DNA from 2 places in the Pseudomonas veronii genome. Region 2 is predicted to be linked to the other one. Evidence: predicted binding sites of a transcription regulator. Region 2 holds the regulator's gene; the other holds the start of a gene.
What was found. The regulator sigma-54, encoded in region 2, starts transcription at its own class of promoters, with help from an activator protein. The targets are predictions, from matches to a motif close to ANTGGCATNNANNTTGCTNT.

Region 1: a site for sigma-54 is predicted at 4,612-4,631, ahead of PverR02_RS23830 (circularly permuted type 2 ATP-grasp protein). Genes of this name have one in related genera too.

The regions. Positions count from the first base shown of each region.
Region 1 is NZ_CP018420.1:5,235,078-5,241,838, reverse strand. Features, by position in the region: gene PverR02_RS23865 (OmpA family protein) at 1-17, shown strand, start outside; gene PverR02_RS23860 (aminotransferase-like domain-containing protein) at 223-1,662, shown strand; gene PverR02_RS23855 (hypothetical protein) at 1,767-2,258, shown strand; gene PverR02_RS23850 (YkgJ family cysteine cluster protein) at 2,421-2,675, shown strand; gene PverR02_RS23845 (START domain-containing protein) at 2,716-3,321, shown strand; gene PverR02_RS23840 (hypothetical protein) at 3,425-3,661, shown strand; gene PverR02_RS23835 (ribonuclease E inhibitor RraB) at 3,875-4,216, shown strand; gene PverR02_RS23830 (circularly permuted type 2 ATP-grasp protein) at 4,664-6,073, shown strand; gene PverR02_RS23825 (alpha-E domain-containing protein) at 6,078-6,761, shown strand, end outside.
Region 2 is NZ_CP018420.1:1,055,966-1,062,726, forward strand. Features, by position in the region: gene PverR02_RS04800 (ZIP family metal transporter) at 1-509, shown strand, start outside; gene PverR02_RS04805 (HPr family phosphocarrier protein) at 548-820, opposite strand; gene rapZ (RNase adapter RapZ) at 837-1,694, opposite strand; gene ptsN (PTS IIA-like nitrogen regulatory protein PtsN) at 1,697-2,161, opposite strand; gene hpf (ribosome hibernation-promoting factor, HPF/YfiA family) at 2,174-2,479, opposite strand; gene PverR02_RS04825 (RNA polymerase factor sigma-54) at 2,555-4,048, opposite strand; gene lptB (LPS export ABC transporter ATP-binding protein) at 4,246-4,971, opposite strand; gene lptA (lipopolysaccharide transport periplasmic protein LptA) at 4,971-5,504, opposite strand; gene lptC (LPS export ABC transporter periplasmic protein LptC) at 5,491-6,063, opposite strand; gene PverR02_RS04845 (KdsC family phosphatase) at 6,072-6,596, opposite strand; gene PverR02_RS04850 (KpsF/GutQ family sugar-phosphate isomerase) at 6,597-6,761, opposite strand, start outside.

The sequences.
Region 1 (6,761 bases), 2.7 Mb from region 2:
TGGGCGCCGCCCGCTAGGAACCTGGCGCAAGCAAAATGTGGGAGGGGGCGCCCCCTCCCACATTTTTTCGGGGGTACCCGAAACGCCTCAGGCCACCCTTACAGTTTTTTCTATCACTGCCGCTCGCGCTCGACTATTGTGGCAACTGTCCCCGTACACTTCTAAACTGTGCCGGTATGTTTCACACAAAAATAAAATAGCCGTGAAATCGAGTGCTGCGTCATGACCAATCTGTTGCTTTACCAACGTATCGCCCAGCAACTGGCTGAGGATATCCGGCGCGGTGTCTATCAACCGGGCGAGCGCGTGCCTTCGGTGCGCAAGATGAGCTCCCAGCTCAACGTCAGCCATGCCACGGTGTTGCAGGCTTACGCCAACCTGGAAGATCAGGGCTTGATTCGCGCACGGCCGCAGTCCGGGTATTACGTACACCAGACACCGGCGCTGACGGCGCCGACGCCGGATATCGCCCGGGTCGAGCGCCCGGGGTTGGTGACGCGCAGCAGCATCATTCAGCAAGTGTTGGTGGAGTCGCGTCGCGAAGGCGTATTCCCGCTGGGCGCGGCCGTGCCGAGTGTGGATTACTTGCCGGTACGCGCACTGCACCAGCAGTTGGCCAAGGTCACGCGCTTCCAGAGCCCGCGGGCGTTCAGCTACATGTTCAGCCCCGGCTTCGAGCCGTTGCGCCGCCAGGTGGCGATCCGCATGCGCGATGCCGGCGTGGTGGTGGACCCCTCCGAAGTGGTGATCACCCACGGCTGCGTCGATGCCCTGCAGATGTCGTTACGGGTGCTGACGCGGCCGGGCGACCTGATCGCCGCCGAGTCGCCGACCTATTACGGCTTGCTGCAATTGGCGGATCTGCTGGGCCTCAAGGTCATCGAGATCCCCAGCGACCCCGCCACCGGCATGAGCCTGGAAGCCCTGCAATTGGCCGCTAACCAGTGGTCGATCAAAGCCCTGGTGCTGACCACGCGCCTGAGCAACCCGTTGGGCGGCACCATGCCCGAGGAGCGGCAGAAACACTTGCTGCGCCTGGCCTCGGATTTCGATATCCAGATCGTCGAAGACGATATCTACGGCGAACTGATGTTCGAACTGGGGCGCACCAAAGCCCTGAAAGCCTACGATCGCCTCGACCGGGTGATTTATTGCTCGAGCTTTTCCAAAACCCTGTCACCCGGCGTGCGTATCGGCTGGATGATCGCTGGCAAGTATCAGCAGGAAATCCAGCGTTTGCAGATGTTCAGCACCCATTCGGCGTGCAGCGTCACCCAGATGGGCGTCGCCGCGTACCTGGAGAACGGCGGTTACGATCGGCACTTGCGTTACATCCGCCAGGAGTACCGCAAGAACCTCAGCGCGTTCCAACTGGCGGTTCAGCAGTATTTTCCCGAAGGCACCCAGATGACCCGTCCGACCGGCGGTTTTATCCTGTGGGTCAGTTTGCCGGGGCGGGTCAATACCCAGGAACTGCATGTGCGTGCATTGCAACAGGGCATCAGCATCGCACCGGGGTTGATTTTCAGTAATACGGAACAGTTCAACCACTGTATTCGTCTTAACTGCGGCACGCCGTGGAATCGCGAGGCAGAGCGGGCGCTGATGACTTTGGGGATGCTCGCCAGTCAGTTATGCCTGGAGACAGCGGCCGGCTTGTGAGGCTCGCCAAGTAGCCAGTTCTGATAGCTGGCCAATCACCGCGCTTGTCATGCTGCCCTCAACAAGCGAGCATATGGCCTTCTGCCGTTAATGCTGTTGGCAATATGACTTCTATTTTTCGCGCTGTTTTAGTGATTAGCCTGCTCAGCCTGAGTCACGTCGGCGTCACGCTGGCGGCGACGCCTGTGGCGGACCCCGCACCGACCGCGAGTACCGAGCACACAACCCCCGCAAAAAAACCGACCCCGGCGAAAAAAGCCCCGGCGACCAACAAAAAAAACGCATCGGCAAAAAAACGCGCGCCGGTTGCGAGCAAGTCCAAGTCCGCCCACGAAGTGGCCCAGACCCACTTGCCACCGGCACAGTTGGACTTGTCCCTGCCCTCCGACATGGTCAGGCATTTGCAGCCCATCGGCAGCATGCCGGCGCCGAAAAACGTACCGTTGTTACCGCCGATGTTTGGCGAAAAGCCGACTGACAACAGTGCATTCCAGATCAACGGTCGCCTGCTCAGCAATGAGATGAAGCTGCAACTGCGCAACGAAGAACGGCGTGAGGTGGAAGGCGCGGCGCTGGATTTCGAATTCAAGCAATAAACTTTTCCGGCGAAGGTGACGTCGACACTCGACCATCTGTCGCAGACTGGTCAGTCACTTTTATTTTCTGCGAAAAACCCCTGTTAGACCATTTTAAAACGGCTGTTTAAGGGCGTACTCTAGCCCGGCCGTCCCTATTGAGCCGTCGAGGACCTGTTGCTCATGAAATGCCGTGAAGGCTGTGGCGCTTGCTGCATCGCCCCCTCCATCAGTTCACCGCTGCCGGGAATGCCCCACGGCAAACCCGCGGGCGAACGCTGCCTGCACCTGTCGGTCGAACAGTTATGCCTGCTGTTCGGGCAACCGGAACGGCCGGCGGTGTGCAGTGATTTCAAGGCGGATATCGAGGTCTGCGGCACCGACCAGGCCGATGCGATCAGGTTGATCGGCTGGTGGGAGCAGATGACGGCGGCTTGATGGCTTTACTATCGGAACTTCAACAATAAGGAATACAACAATGGGTTCGCTGAAACGAATGGCTGTGTTGTGCGGTTTTACGGTGTTGTTTGCTGCCACTGCTCAGGCTGAGGATTGGCAAGTCGCCAAGGATGAGGACGGGATCAAGGTGTCGCTGAGCGAAGTCGCCGGTTCCAAGTACAAGGCGTATCGCGGTGTGACAGTGATCAAGGCCCCCGTGGCCAAGATCGAAGCCTTGCAGGAAGATGCGGTCGGTGCCTGCGCCTGGATTCATGATTGCAAGTCGCAAAAACTGCTCAAGCAGGAGGGCGTCAAGAGCTGGACCTACACCCAATTCAAGGCCCCGTTCCCAGTGACCGACCGCGATTCGATCCTGGAAATCACCACGGCCAAGGCCGCCGACGGCAGCGTGACCCGCACGCTGCTGGAAGTGCCGACCTATCAGCCGGAAGTGAAGGGCTATGTGCGCGTGGCCCAGGTCGATGGCTACTGGAAACTGGTGCCTAAAGGCGCCAACGAAACCGAAGTGACCTACCAGGTACACACCGAGCCAGGCGGCAGCGTGCCTTCGTGGTTGGCCAACAAGTTCGTGGTGGACGCCCCGTTCAACACCTTGAAAGCCCTCAGGGAACGCGCCGAGAAGTAAGCGCGGCAGACCCGGTGCCTGCGACCTTGAGTGGAACGTTTAGCGAGCCCTCAAGGTCCAGATAGAGGTAAGCCCACACGCGGGCTTTATCGAGGAGGCACCGATGCAAAAGTGGCAGATTACCTTCGTTGATGATCACGGCGTGCAGTCCGTGGAGCAGTTCACCTGCGAGCACAAGCCCAGCCTCGAAGATGCGGCACACTTGATTCGCGACAAGCTGGTGCCGGTGGCCGCCGAACTGGACCTCAATGACCTGGAAGGCCGTAAACCCGAACCGACGGTCAAGATCCTCAAAGACCAGAACAGTATCCAGATCCTCGACATCTCTCCCGTCGTCTGAACATTCCCTGTCTGCCATTCAAGCGCCTCTGGTGGAGGTGATAGCTTCGCGCTACTCTGCAAGTGAGATCAGCGAATGAATCGCTAAGGTCTGGTCTTGTCAGCTACATGCTTGTTTTCCAGCGGTGATGTCATTGCCGTAGTACCCGCGCCAGTAAGGCGTGGGCTTCGGGAAGCACGGAAAGTCTATCCATCGGTTTGAGGAGGACGTTTCATGAGCACAGCCTATCAAGAAGACATCAGCACCAACGTTCTGCGCCGCATGAAAGAAGGCGGCTTCGATTTTTCACGGTTCCACCCCATCGAGTTCTACGCCATTTTCCCGGACGAGGAACGGGCGCGCAGGGCTGCGGGTCGGTTTCGTGGCGAATCCCTGAATGCCCAGGTCAGCGCGCGCGACGATGGCGCCTGGTACCTGGAACTGAGCAAGATCATGTTTGCAACCTACGACGGCATAGGAGACTTCGAGCAAGACTTTGAAGCAGTGGTCGAGCCGCTGGGCGGGATCATCGAAGGATGGGGCGTCAAGCAGGAGGTGCGTGGGTTACCCATGTAGCAGTATGAGAAACACAGCGTATCGGCTGACCTTTGGGTCGGCCGATTTTGTTTGTGGCGTCTGAAATCAGACGCAACTCGCGCGGTATTTCCAGGCAAAAAAAACCACCCGAGTGGGGTGGTCGAAAGGGAAGACCGGAGGAGTCGGTCGATACACGAGATCACACGGTACCGATTGCGCGATGGGTAAGGCTGTAGGACGAGTCCTGTTCAGCAGATGACGGTGATTATCCGCACCGGGGGGCGGGCAGTGAAATCAACACTGGCTATGCTGTTGATAGTCAAAGCCCGCATTGTGATGAAGCGCGTGACAAGACACCGGGCATTCCGCGCACCAGGATGGTGCGCTTAGCTCCCCGCTATTATTTAACTCACTGATTCTTAAGTGTTTATGCCGCTGGCACGGGCCTTGCGATGATTCTTGCGTCCGGGTGACAAGGAGTACGGCATGATCCGCACTTATTACGACGAAATGTACGATGGGGCAGGGCAGGTTCGCCCTCATTACCGCGAGTTCGCCCGCTGGTTGGCCGAAACCCCCGCTGAACTGCTGGCCCAGCGCCGGCGTGAAGCCGATTTGCTGTTTCACCGCGCCGGGATCACCTTCACCCTCTACGGGGATGAGCAGGGCACCGAGCGCCTGATTCCCTTCGACACCATCCCGCGCAGCATTCCCGCCAGTGAATGGCGGATTGTCGAACGTGGCTGCATTCAGCGGGTCAAGGCGCTGAACATGTTTCTCGCCGACCTCTACCATGAACAACGCATCATCAAGGCCGGGATCATTCCCGCCGAACAGGTGCTGGCCAACGAGCAGTATCAGTTGGCTATGCAGGGCTTGAATCTGCACCGCGATCTGTATTCCCACATCTCCGGTGTCGATCTCGTGCGTGATGGTGACGGCACTTACTACGTGCTGGAGGACAACCTACGCACGCCCAGCGGCGTCAGCTACATGCTCGAAGACCGCAAGATGATGATGCGCTTGTTCCCCGAACTGTTCGCGGCCCAGCGTATCGCGCCGATCGACCACTACCCCAACTTGCTGCTCGACACCCTGAAAAGCGCCAGCCCCCTGGATAACCCCAGCGTGGTGGTGTTGACCCCCGGGCGTTTCAACAGTGCGTTCTTTGAGCATGCTTTCCTCGCCCGGGAAATGGGCGTGGAACTGGTGGAGGGCGCCGACCTGTTCGTGCGCGATGACCGCGTTTTCATGCGTACCACCGACGGCCCCAAGGCCGTGGACGTGATCTATCGCCGCCTCGACGATGCGTTTCTCGACCCGCTGGCCTTCAATCCGGACTCCATGCTCGGCGTCCCCGGCCTGCTTGCCGCCTATCGTTCGGGCAATGTGGTGTTGGCCAACGCGATCGGCACCGGGGTGGCGGATGACAAGTCGGTGTACCCCTTTGTCACCGAGATGATCCGTTTTTACCTGGATGAAGAACCGATCTTGAAGAACGTTCCGACCTTCCAATGCCGTAAGCCCGACGAACTGTCCCACGTACTGGCTAACCTGCCGCACCTGGTGGTCAAGGAAACCCAAGGCTCCGGCGGCTACGGCATGCTCGTCGGTCCGGCTTCCACGGCGGCGGAAATCGAAGCCTTCCGCGCGCGTATCAAGGCCAAGCCCCACGCCTATATCGCACAGCCGACCCTGTGTTTATCCACCTGCCCGACCTTCGTCGAAAACGGTATCGCCCCGCGCCATATCGACCTGCGCCCGTTCGTGTTGTCCGGCAAGGAAACCCGCGTGGTGCCCGGCGGCCTGACCCGCGTGGCGCTGCGCGAAGGTTCACTGGTGGTCAACTCGTCCCAGGGCGGCGGCACCAAAGACACTTGGGTGGTTGAGGACTGATGCTATGTTGAGTAGAACTGCCTCGGATCTGTACTGGATGTCGCGCTACCTCGAACGCGCGGAAAATCTCGCGCGCATGCTCGACGTCAGCTATTCGCTGTCGCTGATGCCCCAGGACGGGCGCGGCGACGGCCTGCATGAACTGGCCATGCCGTTGCTGATCACCGGCACGCTGGACGACTACCACGCGCGACACGGTGAGCTGCACGCCGAACGCCTGCTGCACTTTTTCGCCCTGGACGCGGCCAACCCAGCCAGCATCTACAGCTGCCTCGGTGCTGCGCGGGCCAGCGCCCATGCGGTGCGTGGGCGAATCACGGCCGACATGTGGGAAAACATCAATGCCACCTGGCTGGATATCCGCGACATCGCCCAGCAAGGCTTGAGCCGCTACGGCATGAGCCGGTTCTGTGAGTGGGTCAAGGAGCGTTCGCACCTGTTTCGCGGCGCCACCTACGGCACGATCATGCGCAACGATGCTTTCCGCTTTATCCGTCTGGGCACTTTCATCGAGCGCGCCGACAACACCCTGCGCCTGCTGGACGCACGCTATGAAATGGCTGGCGACCAGGCCGAAGCGGTCAGCGATGGCACAGCCCACGCGTACTACCAGTGGAGTGCCTTGTTGCGTGCGTTGTCGTCGTTCGAGGCCTACACCGAGATCTACCGCGACGCCCCCGGCGCCCGG
Region 2 (6,761 bases):
ACCTGGTCGATCGCAAGGTCTCCGGGGCCAGCCCGGAAATGCTGGTCGGTACGCCGGAGCATCCGGTGATCCCGCCACGTATCTGGCTGTTCGTGTTTGCCATCATCGCGCACAACATCCCGGAGGGTATGGCGGTTGGCGTGTCGGCGGGCGGCGGCATGCCGGATGCCGACAGCCTGGCCATGGGCATCGCTTTGCAGGATGTGCCCGAAGGCCTGGTGATTGCGTTGGTGCTGGCCGGGGCAGGGATGTCGCGGTTCAAGGCGTTCCTGATCGGTGCGGCTTCGGGCTTGGTCGAGCCGATATTCGCAGTGCTTTGTGCCTGGTTGGTGAGTCTGGCGCAGGTGCTGCTGCCGTTAGGCTTGGCGTTGGCTGCTGGCGCGATGCTGCTGGTGGTCACTCACGAGGTGATCCCCGAATCGCGGCGCAATGGCCATGAAAAGCTCGCCAGCCTGGGACTGTGCATCGGGTTTTGCTTGATGATGGTGATGGATACTGCATTGGGCTGAAGCTGTTGCGGCTTCAGCCTCTGTCTCGTCGGGTGGGTTTATTCACCCTCATCAAAGAAGTTATTGATCAGCTTGGTCAAGGCCGCCATCGCTTCCTGCTCTTGCTCGCCTTCGGTCTTCAAATGAATCTTGGTGCCCTTGCCGGCGGCGAGCATCATCATCGCCATGATGCTCTTGCCGTCGACCATGGTTTCCGGAGTGCGTCCAGCGCGAACCTGGCAGGGGAACTGCCCGGCAATGCCGACGAACTTGGCTGAGGCGCGGGCGTGCAGGCCCAGCTTGTTGATGATTTCAATTTCCAGAACGGGCATCGCGGGGGTGTTCCTTTCAGCTAAGGTCGCGGTGGCGAACCTGGACGTTCTTGAGGGTTTGTTGCAGCATCTGGCCCAGGCGTTCGGTCAGGTAGACGGAACGGTGGTGGCCGCCGGTGCAGCCGATGGCAATGGTGACATAGGCCCGGTTGCTGGCGGCAAAGCGTGGTAGCCATTTGAGCAGGTAGCTGGAGATGTCCTGGAACATCTCCTCGACATCCGGTTGCGCGGCCAGGTAGTCCGCCACCGGCTGATCCAGCCCCGACTGGTCCCGCAACTCCGGCTTCCAGTAAGGATTGGGCAGGCAGCGCACATCGAATACCAGATCGGCGTCCACCGGCATGCCACGCTTGAAGCCAAACGACTCGACCAGAAAGGCCGTGCCGGGCTCGGGCTGGTTCAGCAGGCGGAGCTTGATGGCATCGCGCAGTTGGTACAGGTTGAGGCTGGTGGTGTTGATCTTGAGGTCGGCGAGGTCAATGATCGGCCCCAACAGCTTGGTCTCGTCCTCGATGGCTTCGGCCAGCGAACGATGCGGGCTGCTGAGGGGGTGACGTCGACGGGTCTCGGAGAAGCGTTTGAGCAGGGTTTCTTCGTCTGCGTCCAGGTACAGCACATCACAGTGAATGTGCTTGGCACGCACTTCCTCAAGCAGTGCCGGGAACCGCGAGAGGTGGCTGGGCAGGTTGCGGGCGTCGATCGACACGGCGACCAGTGGCTGTGCCAGTTCGGTGTGGATCAGCGCGCGCTCCGCCAACTCCGGCAGCAGGCCGGCGGGCAGGTTGTCGATGCAATAGAAGCCGTTGTCCTCAAGAACGTTGAGGGCGGTGCTTTTACCTGAGCCGGAGCGGCCACTGACGATGATCAAACGCATGATTACTGCTCGATTTGTTCAGCCAGGACAACCTGATACAACGCCTCATTGCTGCTGGCACTGCGCAGTTTGTCGCGTACTTCCTTGCGGTCAAGCATGCTGGCGATCTGCCGGAGCAGTTCCAGGTGTGCATCGGTGGCGGCTTGCGGGACCAGCAACACGAACAGCAGGTCGACCGGGGCACCGTCGATGGCGTCGAAATCGATGGGAGCGTCCAGGTGCAGCAGGGCGCTGACAGGTGTCTCGCAGCCTTTGAGGCGGCAGTGAGGAATGGCGATGCCGTTACCAAAACCGGTCGAGCCGAGTTTTTCACGGGCAATCAGAGCCTCGTAGACATCTTGCATCTCCAGCTCAGGCACTTGTTTGCTGATCAGGTTGGCAATCTGTTCGAGGGCTTTCTTCTTGCTGCCCCCCGGCGCGTTCACAAGGGAACGGCCGGGAGTCAGGATGGTTTCAAGTCGGATCATGGGTGGGGAGTGTTAGCGGCCGGTGCCCTGTAGGAGGCTCTGCTGCTTTTCCTTATGCTTTTTGATTTGGCGATCCAGCTTGTCGGTCAGGTCGTCAATGGCGGCATACATATCAGAATGCTCAGCATTGGCGACGACTTCTCCGCCGGGTATACGCAAGGTGGCTTCGATTTTCTGCTTCAGCTTTTCGACAGTCATAATGACTTGCACGTTGGTGATCTTGTCGAAATGCCCCTCAATTCGTTTGAGTTTTTCGCCGATATAGGTGCGCAGCGCGTCGGTCACTTCCAGTTGGTGTCCACTGATATTGACTTGCATACAGCTTCTCCTTCGTTGCCAGTGCATAAAGCGGCAGGCAGAGATGCCTGCCACTGGAACGCTGTGGCCTGCCCGTCACATCAAACGCTTACGCTCGCTGGAAGGCGCGATCCCAAGGGACTCGCGGTACTTGGCGACGGTTCGACGGGCGACCTGAATGCCTTGTGCCTCCAGTAAACCAGCGATCTTGCTGTCACTCAACGGCTTTTTCTGATTTTCCGCGGCAACCAGTTTTTTGATGATTGCGCGGATCGCCGTGGACGAGCATTCGCCGCCTTCGGAGGTGCTGACATGGCTGGAGAAAAAGTATTTCAGCTCATATATACCCCGTGGGGTATGCATGAATTTTTGCGTCGTTACCCGGGAAATCGTCGATTCGTGCATGCCCACCGCTTCTGCGATGTCGTGCAGGACCAGCGGTTTCATCGCTTCGTCGCCGTACTCAAGGAAGCCGCGCTGGTGCTCGACGATTTGCGTGGCCACTTTCATCAGGGTTTCGTTGCGGCTTTGCAGGCTCTTGATGAACCAGCGCGCTTCCTGCAGTTGGTTGCGCATGAAGGTGTTGTCGGCGCTGGTGTCGGCGCGACGGACGAAACCGGCATATTGCGGGTTGACCCGCAGGCGCGGCACCGATTCCTGGTTCAGCTCCACCAGCCAGCGTTCGTTGTCTTTGCGCACGATCACATCGGGGACGACGTATTCGGCTTCGCTGGACTCGATCTGCGAGCCCGGACGCGGGTTGAGGCTCTGCACCAGCTCGATGATGTGGCGCAGGTCGTCTTCCTTGAGCTTCATGCGGCGCATCAGCTGGCTGTAGTCGCGGCTGCCCAGCAGGTCGATGTAGTCGGTGACCAGGCGTTGGGCTTCAACGAGCCAAGGGGTCTTGGCGGGCAGCTGGCGCAATTGCAGCAGCAGGCACTCGCTGAGGTTGCGCGCGCCAATGCCGGCGGGCTCGAACTGCTGGATGCGGTGCAGGACGGCTTCGATCTCGTCCAGTTCGATGTCCAGTTCCGGGTCGAAGGCTTCAAGAATCTCTTCGAGGGTCTCGTCCAGATAACCCTGGTTGTTGATGCAGTCGATCAGGGTCACAGCGATCAGGCGATCGGTGTCGGACATCGGCGCCAGGTTCAATTGCCACAGCAAGTGGCTCTGCAGGCTCTCGCCGGCGGAGGTGCGGGTGGTGAAATCCCACTCGTCGTCATCATTGCTGGGCAGGCTGCTGGCGCTGGTCTGGTAGACGTCTTCCCAGGCGGTGTCCACGGGAAGTTCGTTGGGAATACGTTCGTTCCATTCGCCTTCCTCCAGGTTGTCCACCGTAGGGGCGGTTTCCTGGTAAGAGGGTTCCTGCACGTCGGAATTGGGTTTTTGCTCGATGTTGTCGGCCAGCGGGTCTGCATTATCGAAGTCGTCGCCTTCTTCCTGGCGTTCGAGCATCGGATTGGACTCCAGGGCTTCCTGGATTTCCTGTTGCAGGTCCAGTGTCGACAATTGGAGCAGGCGGATGGCCTGTTGCAGCTGCGGTGTCATCGTCAGCTGCTGGCCCATTCTCAGGACTAGCGATGGTTTCATGGCAGGGGCTTAACACCTTATTCGCCGGCGCAATGCGCCATCCACGACAGGGCGCGTGAGCGCCAAACATAAGCAAATTATATGCCTGATATCGGGGGCTTTGCCTAGAGCGCGGTAACAATAAAAATCCGGAGGTTTTCATTGACTCCCGCGCACCTTGGCGAACGGCCTGCCACCGCCTTTTTTTCCAGGCAGGCTTACAGGCGGAACTCGTGGCCCAGATACACTTCCTTGACCAGTTCGTTGGCCAGGATCGTGGCCGAATCGCCTTCGGCAATCAGTTGCCCATCGTTGACGATATACGCAGTTTCGCAGATATCGAGGGTCTCGCGGACGTTGTGGTCGGTGATCAGTACACCGATGCCCTTGGCCTTGAGGTGATGGATGATCTGCTTGATGTCGCCGACCGAGATCGGGTCGACACCGGCAAACGGTTCGTCCAGCAGGATGAACTTCGGTGCAGTGGCCAGGGCGCGGGCAATCTCCACGCGGCGGCGTTCACCACCGGACAAACTCATGCCGAGGTTGTCGCGAATGTGGTTGATGTGGAATTCCTGCAGCAGGCTTTCCAGCTCCTTGCGGCGGCCGTCGCGGTCGAGTTCCTTGCGGGTCTCGAGGATCGCCATGATGTTATCGGCAACCGACAGTTTGCGGAAGATCGACGCTTCCTGGGGAAGATAGCCGATACCGGCGCGCGCACGGCCGTGCATCGGCTGGTGGCTGACGTCGAGGTCGTCGATCAGGATGCGACCTTGGTCCGCTTGGACCAGGCCGACGATCATATAGAAACAGGTGGTCTTGCCGGCACCGTTGGGGCCAAGCAGGCCGACGATCTGGCCGCTGTCGATCGACAGGCTGACGTCGCGCACGACCTGACGGCCTTTATAGGCCTTGGCCAGATGCTGGGCTTTCAGGGTTGCCATTACTCGGCCTTCTTCTTCGGCTGGATAACCATGTCGATACGTGGACGCGGTGCGGTGACCTTGGTGCCGTTGGCGCGACCGGCGTTGGCAACCTGCTTCACGGTGTCATAGGTGATTTTTTCACCTTCCGTGGAGTTGCCGTCGGGGCTGAGTACCTTGGCCTGGTCGATCAGCACGATGCGATTTTGCTGGGCGTGATACTGGATGGTTTTGCCGTAGCCCTTCATCGGGGCGGTGTCGGTGGCAGCCTGCTTCTGTTCGAAGTAGGCCAGGTTGCCCACCGAGGTCACGACGTCAATGTCGCCAGCAGGGGTGCGAGTCAGTGTCACCGTGTTGCCGGTGATCTTCATCGAGCCTTGGGTAATGATCACACCGCCGGTGTAGGTCGCGACGCCTTGCTTGTCATCGAGCTGTGCATCGTCGGCCGAAATGTGGATCGGTTGCTGGCTATCGTTCGGCAGAGCCCAGGCGCTCACGCTTCCCAGTGCTGCGCCCAGACTGAGCAAAATAGGGAGGGTTTTAACGAGCCTCATACTGTCCTCTTACGTTCGATAGCAGGTGTATCCTGCTTTCTTTCAAATACGCTTTCATTCCCTTGCCAGTCGATACACCGCCAGCGCCGTCGATTCTAACGTCTTGCTCGGTCTGCGCATATTGCTTCTGTGGGAATACGGTCATGCGACTGCTGGTGATGATGGTGTCGCGGTTCTGTGCGTCGGTCCGTGCGACGCGCACCGAGTCGATCAGTTCCACTTCGGTGCCGTCCGGGTTGACTTCGCCACGCTTGCTGGTGACGTGCCAAGGGAATTCGGTGCCGCGATACAGATTCAAATCGGGGTTGGTCAGCAGGGTGACTTCGGACGCTTTCAGGTGCTCGACCTTGTCCGAGTTCATTTCATACTGCACCTTGCCATCGGGCAGGAACTGCACGCTGTAGGCATTGGTGGCGTAATAGTCGATAGCGCCTTGGTCAACCTGCGCCACAGGCTGGTCGAGAAAGCGCTCCGGGCTGATATTCCAGTAGCCAACCGCCAGGAGCAGCGCGGCGATGACCCCGAATAGCAGGAAGTTGCGAATCTTTTTGCTCAGCATAAAACGCTCTATAGGTAGGCGGCGTGGGCCGCTTCAAGGCTGCCCTGGGCACGCAGGATCAACTCGCAGAACTCGCGGGCGGCGCCTTCGCCGCCACGGGCCGTGGTGATGCCGTGGGCATGCTCGCGAACAAATGCCGCCGCATTGGCGACAGCCATGCCCAGGCCCACCCGGCGGATCACCGGCAGGTCGGGCAGGTCGTCGCCCAGATAGGCAACCTGCTCATAGCTTAGGTTCAGTTGGCCAAGAAGCTCGTCCAGAACGACTAGTTTATCCTCCCTGCCTTGATACAGGTGAGGAATCCCCAGGTTTTGTGCGCGGCGTTCCACAACCGGGGTTTTCCGACCGCTGATAATCGCGGTTTGCACGCCCGCCGCCATGAGCATCTTGATGCCCTGGCCGTCGAGGGTGTTGAACGACTTGAATTCGCTGCCGTCCTCGAGGAAGTACAGGCGGCCATCGGTCAGCACGCCGTCAACGTCGAAAATCGCCAATTTGATGTGCTTGCCGCGTTGCAACAGGTCGCTGGTCATTTACATCACTCCCGCACGCAGCAAGTCGTGCATGTTCAGGGCGCCGATCGGGCGGTCATTGCCATCGACCACCACCAGCGCGCCGATCTTATGGTCTTCCATGATCTTCAGGGCTTCTGCCGCCAGCATTTCTGCGCGTGCGGTCTTGCCGTGGGGAGTCATCAC